Regions from separate parts of the Paenarthrobacter sp. NPDC091669 genome, predicted to be linked through region 1. Evidence: riboswitches for the same ligand, from Rfam matches in the RefSeq annotation. Region 1 holds a riboswitch; each other region holds the start of a gene.
What was found. A riboswitch is a leader RNA that binds a small molecule or an ion and turns the genes downstream of it on or off. The one in region 1 is predicted to bind cyclic di-AMP.

Region 1 (5,260 bases):
CTCGGCGACGTCGACATCCAGCCCGCCGGCAGCAGACGTGGCGTCCACCAGGATCAACGAACCTTCGTCGGCACCCTGGACCCGCTTTACGGGAGCGGCTACACCAGTGGAGGTCTCGTTCTGGGGCCAGGCGTAGACGTCAACGCCGGCTTCGGCCTGCGACACCGGGCGCGTGCCAGGCTCGGCCTTGATGATCGAGGAAGGATCAAGGAACGGCGCCTTGTTGGTGGCAGCAGCGAACTTGGAACCGAACTCACCGAAGGAGAGGTGCTGTGCTTTCTTCTCCACCAGGCCGAATGCGGCGACATCCCAGAAGGCCGTGGAACCGCCGACGCCGAGGACAACTTCATATCCCTCGGGCGCACGGAAGAACTGGCTGAGGCCCTCCCGGACCGAACCCACAAGGTTCTTGACCGGAGCCTGGCGGTGGGACGTGCCGAGGATGGTGGACGACGCGGCAGACAGGGCCTCGATCTGTTCCGGACGGACCTTGGACGGTCCTGCGCCGAAGCGTCCGTCCTTGGGCAGCAGATCGGCGGGAATGGTGATGCTGTTGTCGCTCACGTGTGGCTCCAATGGGTATCGGCTAGAGATGGGTCGTGGCAGGTGGCATCAACTGCCCCTTCGACACCCCAATTCTGCCTGACCCGGCGCGGAGGCAGGAACCTGTGGCCGTCATAGTCCGCCACGTGGAACGCCGGCCAACCATATGCGACCGGAATTATCCAGAGTAATTCCAAATAAGCTAGGCTGGTGGTTGGCGTTCATGGGGCGGCGGTGCACACCGTCCACCCGGCAAGGGACGCGGTACGGTGGAGATTACGCAAGAAACTGCGTTCGAGGAGAGCTGAGCTGGATGACGGATCTGATCGATACCACTGAGATGTATCTTCGGACCATTTTGGAGCTTGAAGAAGAGAACATTGTGGCTCTCAGGGCCCGCATCGCCGAGCGGCTGCGGCACTCCGGACCCACTGTTTCCCAGACCATCGGACGCATGGAGCGCGATGGCCTGGTGATTGTTTCAAACGACCGTCACCTGGAACTGACCGAGGTGGGTCGGAAGCGCGCCACGGAGGTCATGCGCAAGCACCGCCTCGCCGAGCGTCTCCTTGCTGATGTCATTGGCCTGGACTGGGCCTATGTCCACGACGAAGCGTGTCGCTGGGAACACGTGATGAGCGAGCGCGTGGAGCGCCGGCTGTACGAACTCCTGGAACACCCCACCGAATCCCCGTATGGCAACCCCATCCCGGGCCTCGAAGCCCTCGGTGGCCTTGCCAGCCAGCCGTTCCCCCGCTTGGACGTCAACCTCCTGCAGGCCATGGACGGCTATGCACCGAATTCCCGCGTGGCGGTCACCCGCCTTGCGGAGCCCATTCAGGTTGAGCCTGAACTCCTCACCCAGTTGGATGAGGGCGGTATCCGCCCCGGAGCCGCCGTCTCGCTGGAGCGTGTAGGTGAGTACATTTCGGTCCGGGTTCCCGGCATCGAGGGTGCTCTGGAACTTCCGCCCGAGGTTGCGGCGCACGTCTTCGTCTCCGTCGGCTGACACCCCCCTCCCTTCACGCGGTGTCATATCTCACTTTTGGGTTTCCGGCGCGCGTGTGACCTGCGGTTTTTCAGGATTAGTGATAAGAGGCTGCCGCGCCATGCCTGTTCCTGTTGATAACGAATTTATTACTGCGGGCCTTAATCGCCTATAGTTATCTACTAGCGCTGATACCAAAGCGTTACCTGTTCCGGAGCCGAGCTCTGCCAGCGGAACAGGTGTGCCATCCACCACTGGCAGAGGCGGGGGAACCACAAGCGGCTGTCTAAAGAAGCAGCCTTGGGGTGAAGTCCGCAGCAGAAGTGCCCATTGTCGCAAGTCCCTCCTGGGATACCTGTGTGCCGTGAGCGCTTCGTGCGGGCCGGGTCTTTGAACTCTCTGACTCGAATCCGACAGCTAACTTCGCAGGCTTTTTAGAGAGGAACAGAGTTTGACAACGCAGAACGTCAGGGGTCGCCGCCGCGCGTCCGGCCCCGCTGCTGAGCTGCGGCCAGCCCGCGTCGTATCGGAGATCCGGCCACGCGACACCGAACGCCAGGTGCGTCGCCGTAAGAGCCCGTTGCGCCAGGTTGCCGACTTCGCCGCAGCCAGTGGCGTCGGGCAAAAGGCCGGAGTTGCGCTTGCCGCCACCGGACTTGCCCTGACTGTCGGTCTGCCAGCCACCAGCCCGGTCATGGCCACCTCGGAATCCGGTCAGACCGAGTCGGCCCTGGCCGTTACCGGTGGCAGCCAGCCCGAGGTTTCCGCCGCTGCATCAGCCAAGATCGACTTCAGCCGTGCCGCGGTAGCTACCGCCGCCGACCCCGACGGCAAGCTGAAGCAGTTGCTCAGCGCACAGTCCGCCGACAGCATCCAGCGCGCCTCGTCCACAGGTACCATGGCCAGTCCCCTGGATACCCTGACCACGGCTTCCCCGTTCGGCTACCGCATCAGCCCCCTCACGGGTGGTTCCGGTGACTTCCACCGTGGGCAGGACTTCGTGGCACAGTGCGGCACCGCCGTCCACGCCGCGGCCACCGGCAAGGTCACCTTTGCCGGATGGCACGAGTATGGCGGAGGCAACCGCGTGGTGGTAGACCACGGCAACGGCCTCGAGACCACGTACAACCACCTGTCGTCCTTCACCGTCAAAGTAGGCCAGACGGTCAGCCGCGGCGATACTGTGGCGCTGAGCGGTACCACGGGCGCCTCCACCGGCTGCCACCTCCACTTTGAAGTACAGGTCAACGGTGAAGTCGTTGACCCCATGGGCTGGCTCTAAGCCCAGTTGATGGTTGTCTCTCGCATTCGTGACACACCCCGTGACCTGAATGTGACATTCGCGTTCAACTGTTGTACCGTACAAAGCGCATCGGCTTTTTAGGGGGCCGGTGCACTTGAGTGGATTGCCTAGCTCTGCCACCACTCGAGGTCCGTTCGCATAAATCGTCTGGCAGGGGCGGGGGAACCACTTCTGGTCTTCGCAAGAAGGCCTTGGGGTTAAGTCGCAAAGCTTCCTTGAAGCAGCGTGGCCGGATGACTCCCATCCGAATCCGACAGCTCACCTCGCAGGCATTGGGAGAGGCTACCTACGTGTCATCACGCACTACCCCTGCGCGCCACCGCGCCGAATCGGTTCGTACGAACCCCTTGAACACGCTTTCCAAGGCTGTTTCATCCAACGCCGGTACCGTTGGCCGCCAGGCCGTCGTCCTGGCAGCAGCCTCAGGCCTCGTCCTCAGTGTCGGTCTTCCGGCCCAGGCAGCGGACACCGACGTTTCCAAGTCGGAAGCCTCCAGCACCCAGCAGATGGTCACCACTGCGGTAGTCACCGCAGAGCCCACCGCCACTGTTTCCTTCGAAAGCCCTGTAGTGGCCACCAAGGAAGCTCCCAAGGTTGTCCAGCGCGCTTCGCAGACCACCCAGCGGACCGCGGCCAATGGCAACCAGACCACCGCAGGTGCTGTGACGGCGAAGTCGTCCGAAGCCAAGGACGCTGCTTCCAGCGCCGCCGCTTCCGGCCTCGCCGCGATCGCCTACACCGGAATCGGACACCCGTACGTTTGGGGCGGCACCACGCCCAACGGATGGGACTGCTCCGGCTTCACCCAGTGGGTCTACGCCCAGGCCGGCATCAGCATCCCGCGCGTCAACGCCTGGACGGCCATGAAGCCCACCAGCACTCCTGCCCCCGGTGACCTGGTCATGCAGAACGGCGGAGCACACGTAGGCATCTACGTTGGCAACGGCATGATGATCAGCGCCTTGAACCCGGGACAGGGAACGCTCCTGCACTCGGCTGCCTCCACGGGCACGTCCTCCTTCTTTACCCTCCGCTAGAAACAATCCGTTCGGGGTTCGCCGGCATTCCCCCAAGTGCCGGCGCGCCAATGAGCCGCGTGTACCCCAACTACACGCGGATACGAAAAGAGAAAACCATGACCAGTGCATCCAAGGTTGCACGGCATCGCGCTGAGGCCCCCAAGACCAGCTCGCTTGCCGTGATCGCCAAGGCCGTCAGTGAAAACGCCGGCGGCGTAGGTCGCCAGGCGGCTGTTATTGCCGCAGCTTCAGGCCTGGTCCTGACCGGCAGTGTTGCTGCCAACGCGGCCGACACCACCGTGGACCGTGAGTCCACCTCGACGTCCACCCTTGACGTCCAGTCGGTAGTCCAAGCCACCATCGCTGCAGATTCCACCGTTGCCATCTCCTACGAGCGCCCCGTGGTCACCACGGTGCAGGCTCCTGCTCCCGTAGAGAAGAAGGCTCCTGCGAAGGCAGAAACCAAGAAGGCAGCAGAAAGCACGGCAACTGCCGGCAACGCCACGCTGGCCGTCAACGCCGCGGCTCCTGCGGCCAAGGCTCCGGCCGCCGCCAGTGGCCTCGGTGCTGCCATCGCCGCTGCCGCCTACGCACAGCTCGGCGTCACCCAGGACTGCACCATGCTGGTGACAAACTCCCTGGCAGCAGTTGGCATCAACTTCCACGACTGGCCGGCTGGCTACCTCTCCCTCGGCCGCACAGTCAGCGCAGCGGAAGCACAGCCCGGCGACCTCGCCTACTACGCCAACGGTGGTCTGGCCGGACAGGCACACATCGCTGTGTACGTCGGCAACGGCAAGGCAGTCCATGGCGGATGGAACGGATCCACCACGGCACTGTTCAGCGTCAACGTCGGCTCCGGCCCGGTCTTCATCCGCGTCAACGGCTGATCCAGCCTCCGCTTTTCACAGCAACACCCCGCAGGCTCCGGCCGGCGGGGTGTTCTGTTTTTAAGGAGGGCATTCGGCTCCAGAGCCCTTAACCTCGCATGAACTCTTGACGACACTGCACGGGAAACGACGGAAAAATTCGTTGATACGGCATATGAGTGCTTACCCTTATCTTGTCGATCCACAGCCCGTACAAGCAGAGGGCAGCCGGCCCTCGTGCCCCTGACGGGTGCGGCCGTGAAGAGGTACGTGCATGCGCACACTCGTTCTGAATGCTGGATATGAACCGCTGGCGGTAATAACATTCCGCCGGGCGCTGGTTCTTGTGCTGACTGGGAAGGCCAGCGTAGTGGCCGAAGGCGACGAGCCTGTCGTCGGGCCCCAGGAGATTCTTGGACGCCCCTCCGTGATCCTCCTTAACCGCTACATCCGTCCCCGGTACAACAGGATTACCGCCGTGAGCCGACGCGGGGTCCTTCGCCGCGACGGTCATCGGTGCGCCTACTGCGGGAAAACA
Region 2 (5,260 bases), on a different contig from region 1:
AAATCGGCAACAAAAATCTCCACGGCCTCCGGGGTGCACAGCTCGTCCAGCAGGTACTTCACACCCAGGCGATCGGCGGTGTCGAAGAGGGTGCGCGTGTTGTTCGGCTCCGAAATTCCGACGACGGCGTACTGCAGTTCCCGGCCGGCGGCGGCTTCTGCGTGGGCCATCTGCAGGAACGGCGTACCCGAGCTCGGTGTGGGCTCGTCGCGAAGGTCAAAGTGGGCATCCAGGTTCAGGACACCAAGCCGTTTGCCGCGGACCGTGTCAGAACCGGCCACCCCAAGGTAACTGGCGAACGCTGTTTCGTGGCCGCCGCCCAGCACCACGGTGAGGTTTCCGGCGTCGAGCAGTTCCGAAATGGCGCGTCCGGCGCGCTCTTGGCCCGCTTCCAGTGAGTCGTCCTCCACCACCACATCACCGGCGTCGAACACGTCACGGTCAAGGTGGAACGCCAGCGGACCCAGCGCCGTGCGGATGGCGGCGGGAGCCGCAGCAGCACCCACCCGGCCTTGGTTGCGGAGGACTCCGGCATCGCTGCAGAAACCAAGCACGACGGCGGGGCGCGTGGCGGTTGCGGGCGCGGGCGACGTCAGGGGTGCTACCGCCTGCCACCAGCGGCGGTGTTCAGCGCCGTCTCCGTCAAAGCGGCCCGTCCAAGGGCTGGGGCTGACGTCTACGGCGAGGGTGGTGCTGGTTTCCATGCTTCAAGCACACCCGAATGAGCACACGAAAACCAGCGATCCAGCGTGGCGAGTGTCTGAAACCCCGGACTTCACCGCCGAAGGCAACCCCGCGACCTACTTGACGCCCAGCAGTTCCTCCACGGTTCCAATGCCGAAGAACAGCAGGAACGCAGCGGCCACAGCCCACATGAGCGGGTGGACTTCGCGGGCGCGGCCCTGGAAGGTGCGGATCAGTACGTAGGAGATGAAGCCGGCGCCGAGGCCGTTGGCGATCGAGTACGTGAACGGCATGAGGGAGATGGTCAGGAACGCCGGGATGCCGACACCCCAGTCCTGCCAATCGATCTTGCCCACCTGGGAGACCATCATGAAGCCCACAACCACCAATGCCGGGGCCACGGCTTCGAAGGGGACAAGGTTGATGAGGGGGGTGAAGAACATCGCCACCAGGAACAGCACGCCGGTGACGATCGAGGCGAGGCCGGTGCGGGCACCTTCGCCGATGCCGGCGCCGGACTCGACAAAGATCTGGTTGGACGAAACGGACGCGCCGCCGCCTACGATCGCGCCGAGGGCATCCACCTGCAGGACACGGTCCACGTTGGGGATGTTGCCGTCCTTGTCCACGGTTCCGGCCTCGTTGGCCAGGCCCACCATGGTGCCCATGGCATCGAAGAAGATGCTCAGCAGGATCACGAATGCCAGCAGGGCCGCTGCGATGAACCCAAGGTGCTCAAAGGCGCCGAATGGGTTGGCCTTGCCGATGAGGGACAGGTCCGGAGCGCCCCACTCCGAGAGGGTGGGAGCCACGAGGGACCAGCCGCGCGGGTTGACGTTCTTGCCGTCGAAGCTGGGGCCGATGTGGAGGGTGAATTCGAGGATGGCGGCCAGTGCCGTGGAGACCACGATCCCGATGAGGATGGCGCCGCGGACCTTTCGGACCACCAGGGCGATGGTGAGGATGAGGCCCACTGCGAACACCAGGGTGGGCCAGCCCATGAGCTTGCCATCCACGCCCAGGCCCAGGGGAACCGTGGTGCCGGCGGCGTCGGGAATTCGGCGCACAAATCCCGCATTGACCAGCCCGATCAGCGCAATGAAGAGTCCGATACCCACCACGATCGCCGTTTTGAGCGCTTCCGGCACGGCCTTGAACACGGCGGTACGGAAACCGGTCAGCACCAGGATGAGCATGGTGATGCCGGAGAGGACCACAAGGCCCATCATGTCCGGCCAGGTGAGCTCCGGGTGCGAGGCGACCGTGACGGCAACGAAGGCGTTGACGCCCAGACCGGTTGCGACGGCGAACGGGTGCTTGGCCCACGCACCCATGAGGATGGTCAGGATGCCCGCCACGAAGGCCGTCGTGGCTGCGACGGCCGTAAAGCCGAGGGATGCCCCACTGGAATCCGCCCCGGAGAGGATCAGCGGGTTCAACACCACGATGTAGCTCATGGCGAAGAACGTTGCGAAGCCGCCACGAATTTCCCGCGAGTACGTGGATCCACGTTCAGTAATTTTGAAGTAGCGGTCTACTGCAGAACCTTGCTTAAGCATGAAGGACTCCGGGGATCGGTGGGAGTGTGCCCTCAAATCCTATGCGGTCCGGTACGGGCGCTCCGGACGATTCGCCTAGTCTGTAAGGAAGCCAACACTAGGAGAAACCGCCCCATGCGTACCATCCGCCCGCTTCTGGCCGCCGTCGTCGCTGCTCTTGCCTTCGCGTCCGCCCTGCTGTTTTCTGCGGCACCCGCGTCCGCCCATGACGTCGCTGAATCCACGACGCCGGCCAATGGCACCAGCGTCACGGACGTTCCGGCGTCGGTTTCCATCACATTCAACAACCGGCCGCTCGCGCAATTCTCGGGCGTGACGGTTACGGCGGGCGGCGAAAACTGGGCGGATGGCCCGGTGGAGATCATCGACAACCAGGCGGTCCAGAAGCTGCGCGAAGGCGCTCCGGCCGGCGAATACACGGTGGTCTGGCGCGTCGTCAGCAGCGATTCGCACCCCATCGAGGGCACCTTTACCTTCACGGCCACCGCAGGAAGCACGACGACGACCAGCGGTTCGGCGGCAGCCTCTCCTTCCGCTTCAGCACCGTCGTCTTCAGCACCGTCGGCAGCGGTACCGACGGCCGGAACCGCGGCCCCGGGCAACGCGGCGCAGGGAACCGGTAACAGCGAACCCGCGGCCGACGCCTCCCAGCCCTTCCCGTGGAGCATCGTAGGCCTGGCGGTTGTTGCTGTTGGTCTCGTTATTTTTCTGGCTGTTACAGCCCGCAGAAAACTCGCTGCTTCAAACGACTCTGATGGCGATTCTCCCGCGGAATAACAGGGTTTTCTACGTAGCCGCGAAGATCTCGAAACGGTTACTGCGACACGCCAGAAGCGTACTTCTCGTTACTTAAATGTGACTTCCGCGTGATCATCGCGTACGGTGGTACCTGTGCCTGTTCCACGTAGCGGGCACTTCCGGCCTGATTGCCTAGCTCTGCCGCAGTCCGGAATCCGTTCGCAGACAAACCTTACGGCAGAGACGGGGAACCCATTTTAGGCCGCTTTCGAGCGTGCCTTGGGGTGAAGTCACGATGCTTCCGCTGAACAGCGGGAGATAGTGGCCGGGTGACTCCCATCCGAATCCGACAGCTAACCTCGCAGGCATCGGGAGAGGCTCTTTCATGTCTTCACGCATTCTTCGCGGCCGTCGTAAGGCGGACAGCGTACGTCCTAATCCGTTCATCTCCATCTCCAAGGCAGTTGCCAGCAACGCTTCCGGCGCTGGCCGCCAGGCGGCTGTTATCGCAGCAGCCTCGGGCCTTGTGTTGACCGGCTCCATTGCAGCTCACGCTGCTGAAGCTCCGGTTCAGCGGGATTCCAGCCCGGCAACGGTCGCTGAGACCGTTTCAGCCGACGCACCCACCCAGGTTGTCACCGCCCTGGCTACGGCTACCGTCAACTTCGAGCGCCCTGCTGTTGCTTCTGTTGCAGCGCCGGTTATCGAGAAGCCTGCACCGGTTGCTCCGGCTCCCGTCGCCAAGAAGGCAGCAGTCACCACTGCCGCCGCAAAGGCTCCTGTTGCCAAGGCTGCTGCTGCCGCTCCGGCCGCTGCTGCTCCTGCTCCTGCGGCCGCTGCTGCTCCGGCCGTTGGTGGCGTCAATGCCGCCATGGTTGCCTCGGCTTACGCCCAGATCGGCATCATGCAGGACTGCACCGCCATGGTGGAGCGCGCACTCGGCTCCGCAGGCATCCCCGTTGGCGACCTCGGTCCCATGCAGTTCATGAACTACGGCAAGGTTGTCAGCTCACCCCAGCCCGGTGACATGATCGTCCAGTCCGGCCACGTCGCCATCTACATCGGCAACGGCCAGGCCATCAGCGGTGGCATCAATGGCAACCAGACGGGCATCCACCCGATCAGCTGGTTGACCGCAACGGGTCCCCTGACCTACGTACGCGCTGGCGCATAAGCCTCACGCTTCAGTTCAAAGGCCGGTGTCTTCGAAGAGTTCTTCTTCGAGGACACCGGCCTTTGGCGTTAAGTTTTGTGCGGAATAGTTCACGGCCAGGCACGACGCCGAAGGTCAGTCAGGCGGGCAGGCGGGCCTTTGCAGGGTGTCGTGGAGGGCGTTTGATCTGCTACGCGGTGGCGATGCCCGGCCCTGCCGGGAGGGCCACCTTGGACGATATCGCCTGGCCCACAGCCTTTGCCTGCCGAAGTACTTCCTTGGGTGTGGGCGTAATGAGCTCGCCGACTCCTACAAGGTGCATCCCGACGGCCCGCATTGCGGCCACCAGGTTCTGGCCGATCGCTATACCGAGTTCCGCCAGCATTCGGCGCAATTGGCTCTGCGCACAGCGCGTGACCACAATATGGTCGGCCAGAAGAACACCGTTGGCAGTGTGCACGGCCCACTGGCGGCGGGTGGACTCGAGGGGTCCGGAGGCGTGAAGCCCTGTCCTGAGCCCGGCAGTGGTCATGCTGGCGGCCAGTCCATAGCCGATCTGCTGGGAAGGGTCGGAGCCAAGAAAGTCGAGGCGGACCGCCCGTGTGGTGCTGCGGACATCCAGGTGATGGCTTGCGGCGTAGTTCCGCAGGTGGCGGAGGATCTCGTTACGCTCCTGCATGGCCGAGGGATCGGCTGCATCGCAGCGTTGGAGCATGCCAGTGTGGACTGACGGGCCGGTTGCGGACAACGTCCCGAACCCGTCCACCACTATGGAGTTCACGCCGTAGCGGCTGAGCTCACTGGCAACTGCCAAGCCGGACAGGCCGGCTCCGATGACCACGGTGGTGGTGCGTTCCGTGGCGGAATCAGGCGTGAGTGACACTGCTTGGTTCCTCCTTGACGTGTGTGCCGTTAGGCATCGCATGGGGTCGCGTCCGAGTTCCCCAAGCGGCCGCAATAAATGGCCGGAGTGTGCTGTGGAACACGGTTGCCGGCCATTCGGTGACTCGAACACTACCGAACTTTTTCTGCCATGGATAGCCTCCTGAGTCCGCGTGTTCGCCTTGTTCATCCCCAGCGCAAAATGCGGCCCCTGCAACCGAGCCCGGACCGTTATACACATAGC
Region 3 (5,260 bases), on a different contig from region 1:
GAGGGGCGGGATTCCTGCTGCGGCGTCGGACGGGCAGCTTCGGTGCGCTGGCGTGCGGCGACGGTGGGGTCGCCGAAGGTTGAACGCACGACGTCGAGTGCGGACCCGGGCGCGCCGGCCGGTGCAACTGCCACGGCAGCATAGCTCTCAGCGCCGGTCACGAGGGACTGCGCATAGGCGCGGATTTCCTGGGCCAGCTTGGCGATGGAGGTGCCGGCTGCTGCTGCGGTTTCTTCGTCAATGCCCATGTAGAGCACAAAGCCACGGGCCACATTGTCGTTGGCAACGGGGCGGAGCCTGTCGGACTGGGCAATCACCGGAGTGGGCGCAGTCATGGGTGCCGGCTCTGCGGCAGGTACTGCGCGCAACTGACCATAGGAGTTGGGATTATAACCCTGCGGAACGTAACCGGGGGCCTGCTGGCCTGCGCCTTGCTGGGCGGGGGCGTAGCCGGGGCGGTTGCCGAAGCCGGGGCGGAGCCCTGCGTTCGAGGCGGCCTTGTTGGCGTTACGGACGGAGATGTGGACGTATCCAGATGCAACTGACATGGAGTGCTTACCTCAAAAGTGAATAGCCGTCATCGCGGCTTCGAATGCTGGTTGTCCCCGCAATGAGTTTGGGGATGGGCGCCCAACGCTGGGCTAGGGGGCGAATGCCTGAAACTTCTTGGGGTGGAAAGTTAGGCTTGCATTCGACAACAGCGATCATCATGGCCAGCGGGTGTGCTGGACCAGGTTGCTGCGGCTGCAGGTGCTGTTGAGTTCTTGTTCACATTGGAAGTGTGCAACGTAACAATGGCAACACGCAAGTAACAAAGCGCCGAACCGTCCACATTTTGAGACGGAGAGGTCTATTGTGCCGTAAATCACAATTCAGCCATGATGATAAATGAACGCCATTTCATTCGACCGGGGCAGGAAATATTCGCCATGTACTGAATTTTCTTCGGCCAATCGGGCATGATGTGCATCGACATTCCCGCGAAGCACCCAGCTGCGGAATCTCACGATCTGAAACAGTTGTTGTCCAATCGCCGGGAGCCCGGTTCGGAAATTTTCTGCCGAAAATCTGCTACAAGCTGTAGAAACGGGATTCTTTGGGCTCGCGGCTTCCAGACTCCAATCTCGCTAGTGTTGACTTCACAGCATCCTCACAGGGCAGGCAAAGCGGTCGCCAATCCGCAGAACAGAAGGTTGTCCCATGGCCTCCTCGCATTCCATGACCAACAATCTCCCCCAGCTGTCCCACCCGGACGGCTCACCGATCCGCGCCTTGGTGGTGGATGACGAACCCAGCCTGGCCGAACTCATGAGCATGGGCCTGCGCATGGCCGGTTGGTCGGTAGCCGTTGCCGGAGACGGCCCCGATGCTGTGAAGCTCGCCAAGGATTTTCGGCCCGACGTCCTGGTTCTGGATGTCATGCTGCCCGGATTCGACGGCGTGGAGGTCCTCAACCGCATCCGCACGTTCGCGCCCGAAGTTCCCGCCCTCTTCCTCACGGCCAAGGACGCCGTGCAGGACCGCATTGTTGGCCTGGCTGCCGGCGGCGATGACTACGTCACCAAACCCTTCAGCATGGAAGAAGTCCTCCTGCGGCTCCACCGACTGGTCCAGCGATCCGGCGTCGCCGCCATGGACACCGCCGAGCTGGTGGTGGGTGACCTCACCCTGAACGTCGACACCCGGGAAGTCACGCGTGCCGGGGAGGACATTCCCCTCACCGCCACCCAGTTCGAACTTTTGCGGTACCTCATGGAAAACCCCAAACGGGTGGTCAGCAAAGCCCAGATCCTGGACCGGGTGTGGGATTACGACTTCGGCGGGCAAGCCAACATCGTGGAGCTGTACATTTCCTACCTACGCAAGAAAATCGAAGCCAACCATCCGCCGATGATCCACACCATCCGTGGCGCCGGCTACGTCATCAAACCCGCGGACTAGGCGTTGAGCACACTTTCAGGAGTGGCCAGGAAGTCCGGCCGCAGCTGGCTCAATCCCTCCACCTGGCACTTGCGCACCCGGCTGGTCCTGGTGGCCATGGCACTGTTGGTCGCCATTTGCGGGGCAGTGGGCGTGGTGAGCTATGCGTCCATGGACATGGTGTTCAACCGGCAGCTCGACAGGCAGCTGGAGCAGGCGTCCAGCCGCGCGAATGACTTCGGCAGGCCGCCGTCGAGCTTTCCGTCCTCACCTTCGGGGAAGCCGGATCCCCTGGAGGCGCGGGGCCAGGCCGCGGGAACGCTCAACGCCAGGATCGACGGTTCCACCGTCCGCAGTTCGGGGCTCATCAACGCCCAGGGAAAGCGCGTTTCGCTCTCCGCAGATGACGAGCAGGTGCTGCTGACCCTCCCTAAGGACAACCGCCCTGTGGACCGTTCGCTCTCCAACGGCGACTACCGTTTGGTGGCCGTCGAAACCAATGGCGATGTGATCGTGACGGGGTTGCCCTTGGCGGACAAGCAAAGCGCCGAGGCGTCGTTGGTCTGGACCATGGTGCTGGTATCGCTGGGCGGACTGATCATCATCGGCCTCGCCGGAACAGTGATCATCCGGCGGACCATGCGGCCGTTGGAGCAACTCTCCGAGGTGGCCACCAAGGTTTCACGTCTTCCGCTCGACGCCGGTGAGGTGGCACTTGCGGTGCGCGTACCGCCGTCGGCCTCTCATCCCGGAACGGAAGTCGGCAGCGTTGGCCATGCCCTCAACCAGATGCTGAACAACGTCTCCAATGCCTTGGAAGCGCGCCAGGAAAGCGAGACCAAAGTACGCCAGTTCGTCGCGGACGCGTCGCACGAACTCCGAACGCCGCTGACGGCCATCCGCGGTTACACCGAACTGCTGAGGATGACCGAGAACTTCACCGATGACGGCCGAAAGTCGCTGGCACGCGTCCAGAGCCAGTCCGAACGGATGACCACCTTGGTGGAGGATCTGCTGCTGCTTGCCAGGCTGGATGAAGGCCAGCCGGTCAAGGTCACGGACGTGGACCTCACCCAGTTGGTGATCGAAACTGTCAGCGATGAGAAAGTCATGGCACCTGACCACATTTGGCAACTTCAACTGCCTGATGAGCCCGTCACGGTCCGCGGCGACGCTACGCAGCTGCACCAAGTGTTGGCCAATCTGCTCTCCAATGCCCGCAAACACACCGATGCCGGTACGACTGTTGTCACCGGCGTCATGCTCTCGGCCGATGGCAGCGCAGTAGTGACCGTGACGGACAACGGGCCCGGCATTCCAGAGGATTTCCAAGGCCGGATCTTCTCCCGCTTTGCCCGCGCCGATGCCGCGCGATCGGGGTCTGAGGGCACGTCCGGACTGGGCTTGTCGATCGTGGAATCCATCGTGGAAGCGCACGGCGGAAGCGTGGAAGTGACGTCACGTCCAGGTCGCACCGAGTTCGCCCTGCGACTCCCTACCGTCAGTACCGAAGAGATGTAACGAAACGGGCAAGGCGACTCACCGACGTCGTGATCTCTGTTACCTAAATGTGACTTCTGCGAATTCCTCCTGTACCGTCGAAAGGGTGGGTCGCCCCAACTGGCCCGCATCCGGGATGCGCCGAGCTCTGCCACTTCCCGGAGTCCGTTCTTACTCCGAGGCAGAGACGGGGGACCCAGAGTCTCCGGGCCCAGGCATTTATGCCGGACCCTTGGGGTAAAGCCGCAGCGTGATGCGCGGCCGGATGACCTCATCCGAACCCGACAGCTAACTCCGCAGGCGCTGAGAGGTAATCACACATGTCTGAATTCAATGATCAGACGCGCCCTTCCGCGCGTCACCGCGATGAGCACAACGCACCGTTGACCAAGTCGCAAACCGTCCTCAAGAACGCTGCCCGCCAGGGTAAGTCCGGCCACCGCATGTCGGTTGTTGCCGGCGTCGTGGCCGCTGCGCTGGGCGTCGCATCGCTCGGTACTGCTGCCAACGCCACCCTGAACCTCCCTGAGGCGAGCCGCGTTGCAGAGACCCAGGCAGCTGCCCAGGTCAGCACCAACAAGACAGCCGAAATCTCCGCTTCCTTGGACGCAGCCGCCGCAAAGGGCGCTGCTGACCGGGCTGCCGTAGACAAGGCCGCTGCTGAAAAAGCTGCCGCCGAGAAGGCCGCTGCCGACCTGGCTGCTGCTGAAAAAGCTGCCGCCGAGAAGGCCGCAGCCGATCAAGCCGCTGCCGAGAAGGCCGCCGCTGATGCTGCAGCCAAGCAAGCCGCCGCCGCCGCTGCCGAAGCTGCAGCTGCTGCCGCCGCCCCCAAGGCCGTGGACGACCCCGCCGCCGCCAAGGCCTACGCTGCCAGCATCCTTGGCAACTACGGCTGGAGCGCCAGCGAAATGACTGCGCTGAACACCCTGTGGGAGAAGGAATCCAACTGGAAGACCACTGCCACCAACGCTTCCAGTGGTGCTTACGGCATTGTCCAGTCGCTGCCTGCTACCAAAATGGCAACTGCGGGTGCTGACTGGCAGACCAACTACCAGACCCAGATCAAGTGGGGCCTGAACTACATCAAGGAACGCTACGGATCCCCGTCGGCCGCCCTGGGCTTCCACCTGGCAAATAACTGGTACTAAGCCAGACTGCTTGATCACCGCGCCGGTTCCCGCCGTTCGCACCAGTACACACTGGAGCGGATGGCGGGAAGCGGCGCGGTTTTCGCGTTTCACAGGTGCCGTCCATGGTTCACAGTGGGGTCACAGCTTCCACCTAAAACCCTCCTAATCGGCGGGCCCATTCTGGAAACATGACGCTCACCGATCCAACCGCCAGCGCTCCACCACGACGCTTCCATTCGGCGCGCTTCGGTGGCGCGGCGTTAAGCACCACACAGCAGGGCGCCCAAGCAGGGCCACAAGCCCGACGCTCCCCCATTGACACCCGCGCTGCCGTTCCTGTGCTGGACGTCACCCTTCCCGTGTTCAACGAGGAAGCCCGCCTGGAACAGAACCTGCGCAGGCTCTACGGGCACCTTGCAGATTCATTTCCGCACACCTTCCGGATCACGGTGGCGGACAACTGCAGCACGGACAACACCCTGAGGATCGCCGAGCGCTTGGCCCGCGAACTGCCTGAACTGACGGTGGTTCGATTCCAGCAAAGGGGTCGCGGAAACGCACTCCGCCATATCTGGCAGGTCTCGCCGTCACCCGTGCTCGCCTATATGGAAGCAGATCTTTCCACGGACTTGTCGGCCCTCGCTCCCCTCATTGCACCTCTGCTCTCGGGCCATTCGGATCTAGCGGTCGGCACGCGGCTGGCACGGAGC
Region 4 (5,260 bases), on a different contig from region 1:
GCGGAAACTTTGATGGCAGCGAAAGGGAAACCGGCAGCGTTGCTGTCTGCCGACGTAGAAGCCTTGGGCCTGAAGGGGCGGATCCTCTGGACAGAGGGCACGCCTCCAGCCGGGCCCTCGGCTGATCCCGGCACTGAATCTGTGTCCGATCCCGCCGGGCCCGTCTATGTCCTGATCCACGGCATCGGGGTCTCGCACCGCTATTTGGCCCGGCTGCACACCGTCCTGGCAGCGAGCGCCCCCACCTACTCCCTGGACCTCCCGGGGTTTGGGGGGACTCCAAAGCCTGATCGACAGCTCTCGGTGGAGGACTACGGCGCCTTCATCGCTGAGGCCCTCGCTTCCCGCGGCATCGGTTCCTACGTTCTGGTGGGCCATTCGATGGGGGCGCAGTTCGTTATCGAAGCGGCCTTACATGCGCCGGATCGGGTCCGGCAGGTGGTGCTGATGGGGCCTGTTGTTGATTCGCGGCACAAGAACGTGCGGCGCCAGTCCGTGGCCCTTCTCCTTGACGGGATGCTCCGCGAAAGCCCCTCCTCCAATTGGATCGTCACGTCGGACTATTTCCGCTCCGGTCCGCGCTGGTACCTCACTGAACTGCCCGTGATGATGTCCTACCCCACGGAAAAACGCGTGGCTGGCATCAAGGTCCCCGTGCTGGTCCTGAGGGGAAGCCGCGACAACGTGGCCGGCCCGGACTGGGCTCTCCGGCTCTCGAGGGCGGTTGACCAGGGGCGCTTGGTGGAGATTCCCGGCGTCGGGCATGTAGCGCAACACATGCGGCCCCATGCCGTGGCGGACGCCATCCGGAGTTTTGTTGCCGCGACAGCGCTTCACGGCCAGGCACCTTGATGAGTCCGCGCACCCCGGCTAGGCTGGCGGAGCCATCACATTAGTAAGTTTGCTTACGAAAGGGTTGATCGTGACCACTGGAGACCACAAGGACGAGCAAGGCTTCGGCGCAACCGGCGCCACAGGACCGTTTGATACTACGTCCGATGCCGACAGTATCCACGAGGATCCCGACATGCGGCAGGATGAGGACGACGATCCCGCAGCATCCGCCAACCCGGATCCCCTCGACGGAAACGTCACGGGCCTTGAACCCGGCGGTGGAGTGCCCCCGGGAGAAACCCCGCCGGCCGAGGGCAGCATGAGCAGCGACCAAGGACACGAGGAGTAAACAACTGCGGGCGCCGGACTACGGCAGCCTCAGGATCTCCCCAAGATCGTAATCCGCCGGCTCCTCCAACTGGGAGTATGTGCAGCTCTCCGGCGTGCGGTCCGGCCGCCAGCGCCTGAACTGCGTGGTGTGCCGGAACCGCTCGCCCTCCATGTAGTCGTAGGCCACCTCGATCACCAGCTCGGGACGCAGGGGCACGAACGAGAAATCCTTGCCCGCACTCCACCGGCTTTGGGCGCCGGGCATCCTGGAACCCCCGGCCCCCTCGCCCTGGCTGGCCCACTCGCCCCAAGGATGCTCGCCGAGTTCCACTTGGTACGGCTCAAGCTCAGCCACCAGGGCCTCGCGCTTGGCCATGGGGAATGAGGCCACCACCCCCACATGCTGGAGCCGACCGTCGTCGTGATAAAGACCCAACAGCATGGACCCCACAACCTTCGCGGTCTTATGCCAACGGAATCCGGCCACCACACAGTCCGCGGTGCGCTCATGCTTGGTCTTGAACATCACGCGCTTGTTGGGCAAGTACGTCCCGTCCAAGGGCTTGGACAGCACCCCGTCCAGGCCTGCGCCTTCCAATTGCACGAACCATTCCTGCGCGCGCTCAAGGTCCGTGACTGCAGGAGTGACGTAAACAGGCGGCTCAGCCTTGGCGAGCGCACGTTCCAGGACGGCGCGGCGTTCCGAGAAAGGCCTGCCCATGAGGTCGTCGTCGCCGAGGGCAAGGATGTCGAACGCGATCATGGACGCCGGGGTCTTCTCGGCGAGCATCCGGACCCGGCTGTCCGCGGGGTGGATCCGCTGCTGCAGCACCTCGAACTCCAGACGGTTGCCCTCGATCAGGACAATCTCGCCGTCGATCACGCATTTGTCCGGAAGGTTCTGCCGCAGCGCTTCCACCAGTTCGGGGAAGTAGCGGGTCATGGGTTTCTCGTTGCGGCTGCCCAGGATGACTTCGTCGCCATCTTTGAAGACGATGGTCCTGAAGCCATCCCATTTGGGCTCGTAGTGCCCTACATCGGGAATGGCGGGGACGGATTTGGCGAGCATGGGCGAGACGGGTGGCATCACAGGCAGGTCCATAGACAATGTCTACCTGCCGGTTCGCGCCGAAGCTAGTCTTAGGCGATGGATATCTTGGCCGTGTTGGCTGCCGTACTTGGAGTTCCCGCCCTCCTGGCCGCGGCGTGGTACTGGGTGGCCCGGCAGAATCGCCGGGGTGTCCGGCGCGCAGCAGCCGGCGGGATGTTGGGAGTTGCGGACGAGATTTTCCGCCCGGAAACCCATCACGTCCACCAGATCCAGAAAATCCAGCACGAACTCCCGGCGCCAGCACCGGCCCCGAAGCCTAAACGCTAGAACCCTCTCATCTGGGGAGGCCTACCGTCCGTTACATTAATGTGACTTTACTTTCCGGCTCATGTACCGTCGTAGGGCGACCCGTATCTCCGCTGGGCCGCTTCCGGAATGACGCCGAGCTCTGCCGCATTCCGGGATCCGCCAGACCCGCGGCAGAGGCGGGGGACCCACAAGTTCCCGGACTTTCCCAAGTCCTTGGGGTGAAGCCGCTACGGCGGCCGGACGGCCTCGTCCGAACCCGACAGCTAACCTCGAAGGCGTTGAGAGGCAACCACCATGTCCCCAACCATGGATCAGCCGCGCCGCGCCGAGACTGAACGCGAGCGCACCAAACCAACCGGACGCCGTCGGGCCCAACCCAGCGGACCCCCCATCAGCGTGCAGGCAGACACTGCTGCCGCACTCGGGACCACAAGCACGACGTCGGAGCCCGCCACCGCGGCCCTCCCCACCGTCGCGCCGCCCACCACACGTGCGGCCGCGCGCGCAGCCGAGCGGGAACGGGCCGCCCAAGCTGTGATCGCGCCCGCTCCATCCGCGGTCGGAGAACCTGCCGACGCTGCCGAGCCGGCAACCGCGGCCATTCCCGTCGTGGAGGCCGCCCAGGCAGCAGCTCCGCCCTCCACCACGCCGGGGCCTCCTACCTCGGCTATTCCGATCGTTCAGGCCAAGTCTGCCCCCACAGCGGTTTCGCCTGCAGCCGCTTCCCCGGCACCCGTTTCACCGCGGGGCACATCCCCGGCGCGGGTTGCTGCGGCCGCCACGGCGTCGGCTTCACTGGCAAGCCGCAAGGACGTTCCAAAGGAGTCGGCCGCTCCCGCTCCCTCCAGGCCGGGCAGGGGCGGATCGTCCCTTGGCCGGGAACCCCAGGCGGTCCTGCGTAAAGCTGCGTCGGTCAAGCACATGAGCCAGCGCATGGCCGTGGTGGCTGGTGCCCTGGGTCTGGTCCTGACAGCCGGCACCTTGGGGCAGGCCCTCGAGCTGCCGTTCTTCGGCCAGGAGACCCCCTCCCAGGAAGCCAGCGGCGCCGACCGGAATTCAGGCTCCGCGGCTCCCGCACCCAGTGCCTCGTACTCGAGGGCCTCATCGCCCTCCGCGTCAGCTGCTGCGACGTCGGCAGCCGGCCAACCGGCCACGGTTCCGGAGTCACCCGCGCCTGTGTCGCCGTCGTCCGTTCCCACCCCGAAAGTTTCCTTGGCTGACCCCGTCTGGGTCCCGTCGGCAGTACCCTCAACCATCGCCGCGGTCCCGTCCACCGCCAGCCCGGCCCCCACCCAGCCGGCGCCGGCACCCAGTGAGGTGCCGTCGGACACGATCACCACGCCTCCCACGACACCGACGCCCACAACGACGCCGACGGTCACGCCCACTCCGACACCTACCCCCACCCCGACGGGGACTCCCACGCAGACCACCAAACCAAAGCCCACGGGCAAGCCCAGCGCGGCCGCCGCACCGCAGCCCACCGGGACGGCACTTGAAGAGATTCTCAACGCGGCAAAGGACGCCCTCAAATGAGCACGCGCTTGCCGCGCACCACCACGCACGTGGGATGGCACAGCCGATACTGCAGCAGCAGCCGGACGGCCACGTTCCGGCGCCGATGGGGCCGTTGGAGCTGCCAGCGGCTGAGGCGTTCCTAAGGCAAGACCCTGCGCATGAGGCAGGCACCCACCGGGTGTCTGCCTCATTTGTTCCTTAACAACCTTAGATCCGTGGCCGGCCGGCCCAACGGCGGGCTTTCAAGGCAGCGTGCAGTTCAAGGCGGATCGCTCCACTGAGGGGGTCGGCACCGATGAGCTGGCGGATCCGGCCGAGTCGGTTGTAGATGCTGCTCCTGTGGAGGTGGAGTTTGGCCGCGACGTCCTGCACTGAACCATCACTGTCATAGAGGAGTTCCAGGACGGGCAGGAGTTCGCCGTTCTTGTCCTGGTCCTCCAGCGTTCGGAAGTGCACGGAACCGGTGTCGTCCCAGCCTCCGGGTGCCAGCAAACGGTCGAAGAGCTGATAGACGCCCACGGCCCGGCTGTCCACGAGCTCGCCGAGGGGTCGATCGACGGCAGCAGCCTGCGCCGCAACCTTGGACTGCCGGTATGCTCCCCCGAGCTGCCGGATCACCTGGAATGGTTCGCTGATGCCCAGGATCACCCGGTCCACCGCCCTGCCGGAGCGCTTGGCGAGTTCCAGTTGATAGTGGACCAGCACCTGGGCGTGGTCCGCCCGGCCACCGGACTCGCGGAACAGCACCACCGAATGCGTCTCCGTTCCCGCGCTGAACAACGCAGCGTTGACCCCGATAGTGGACTGCAGCGCGGCTGAACGGTGCGTCAGGGTCGCGGCAAGGGGATCGACGTCGGACCTCGCGCCGTCCGCGTCCAGGATGGTCACCAGTTGCCACGGACCGCGGCCTTGGATTTCCTTCCACCCGGCCACGGCCGCCACGGCATTCGATTCGCCGCTGCAAGCAGAGAGGAACTCCTGCTCACGCCGGCGCCGGAATTCCGATTCCGCGGTGTTGGAATCAAGGAGCAATCCCGCCAACAGGTCCAACTCGTCGCGCACGCCGGGCAACTCGGCGAGTATCGCCGTCGCACTTTGCTCTTCAACGTCCAGCTGGACCCACAAGTAGCCCACGCGGAAGCCGCGCACCAGGAGCGGCACGCAGACCCTGCCCAACATTCCGAGTTCCTCATTGGCGGGAACGACGACGGGACGCAC

Region 2: another riboswitch for cyclic di-AMP. It lies ahead of ACIQLI_RS01650 (NlpC/P60 family protein); the one in region 1 lies ahead of ACIQLI_RS16040 (C40 family peptidase).
Region 3: another riboswitch for cyclic di-AMP. It lies ahead of ACIQLI_RS21305 (hypothetical protein); the one in region 1 lies ahead of ACIQLI_RS16040 (C40 family peptidase).
Region 4: another riboswitch for cyclic di-AMP. It lies ahead of ACIQLI_RS18890 (hypothetical protein); the one in region 1 lies ahead of ACIQLI_RS16040 (C40 family peptidase).

What each region holds. Positions count from the first base shown of each region.
Region 1 covers NZ_JBIVTK010000009.1:116,474-121,733, reverse strand. The annotation lists gene serC (phosphoserine transaminase) at 1-564, opposite strand, end outside; gene ACIQLI_RS16050 (metal-dependent transcriptional regulator) at 857-1,552, shown strand; cyclic di-AMP (ydaO/yuaA leader) riboswitch at 1,737-1,978, shown strand; gene ACIQLI_RS16045 (M23 family metallopeptidase) at 1,983-2,813, shown strand; cyclic di-AMP (ydaO/yuaA leader) riboswitch at 2,939-3,120, shown strand; gene ACIQLI_RS16040 (C40 family peptidase) at 3,125-3,871, shown strand; gene ACIQLI_RS16035 (NlpC/P60 family protein) at 3,970-4,743, shown strand; gene ACIQLI_RS16030 (HNH endonuclease) at 4,997-5,260, shown strand, end outside.
Region 2 covers NZ_JBIVTK010000001.1:354,354-359,613, reverse strand. The annotation lists gene hutG (formimidoylglutamase) at 1-704, opposite strand, end outside; gene ACIQLI_RS01660 (NCS2 family permease) at 801-2,243, opposite strand; gene ACIQLI_RS01655 (copper resistance protein CopC) at 2,358-3,020, shown strand; cyclic di-AMP (ydaO/yuaA leader) riboswitch at 3,171-3,363, shown strand; gene ACIQLI_RS01650 (NlpC/P60 family protein) at 3,367-4,155, shown strand; gene ACIQLI_RS01645 (FAD-dependent monooxygenase) at 4,325-5,017, opposite strand.
Region 3 covers NZ_JBIVTK010000016.1:96,109-101,368, forward strand. The annotation lists gene ACIQLI_RS21290 (winged helix-turn-helix domain-containing protein) at 1-548, opposite strand, end outside; gene ACIQLI_RS21295 (response regulator transcription factor) at 1,201-1,941, shown strand; gene ACIQLI_RS21300 (sensor histidine kinase) at 1,945-3,441, shown strand; cyclic di-AMP (ydaO/yuaA leader) riboswitch at 3,550-3,737, shown strand; gene ACIQLI_RS21305 (hypothetical protein) at 3,741-4,568, shown strand; gene ACIQLI_RS21310 (dolichyl-phosphate beta-glucosyltransferase) at 4,739-5,260, shown strand, end outside.
Region 4 covers NZ_JBIVTK010000012.1:94,486-99,745, reverse strand. The annotation lists gene ACIQLI_RS18915 (maleylpyruvate isomerase family mycothiol-dependent enzyme) at 1-13, shown strand, start outside; gene ACIQLI_RS18910 (alpha/beta fold hydrolase) at 13-852, shown strand; gene ACIQLI_RS18905 (DUF6480 family protein) at 923-1,183, shown strand; gene ACIQLI_RS18900 (ATP-dependent DNA ligase) at 1,202-2,266, opposite strand; gene ACIQLI_RS18895 (hypothetical protein) at 2,312-2,542, shown strand; cyclic di-AMP (ydaO/yuaA leader) riboswitch at 2,672-2,816, shown strand; gene ACIQLI_RS18890 (hypothetical protein) at 2,819-4,060, shown strand; gene ACIQLI_RS18885 (PucR family transcriptional regulator) at 4,250-5,260, opposite strand, start outside.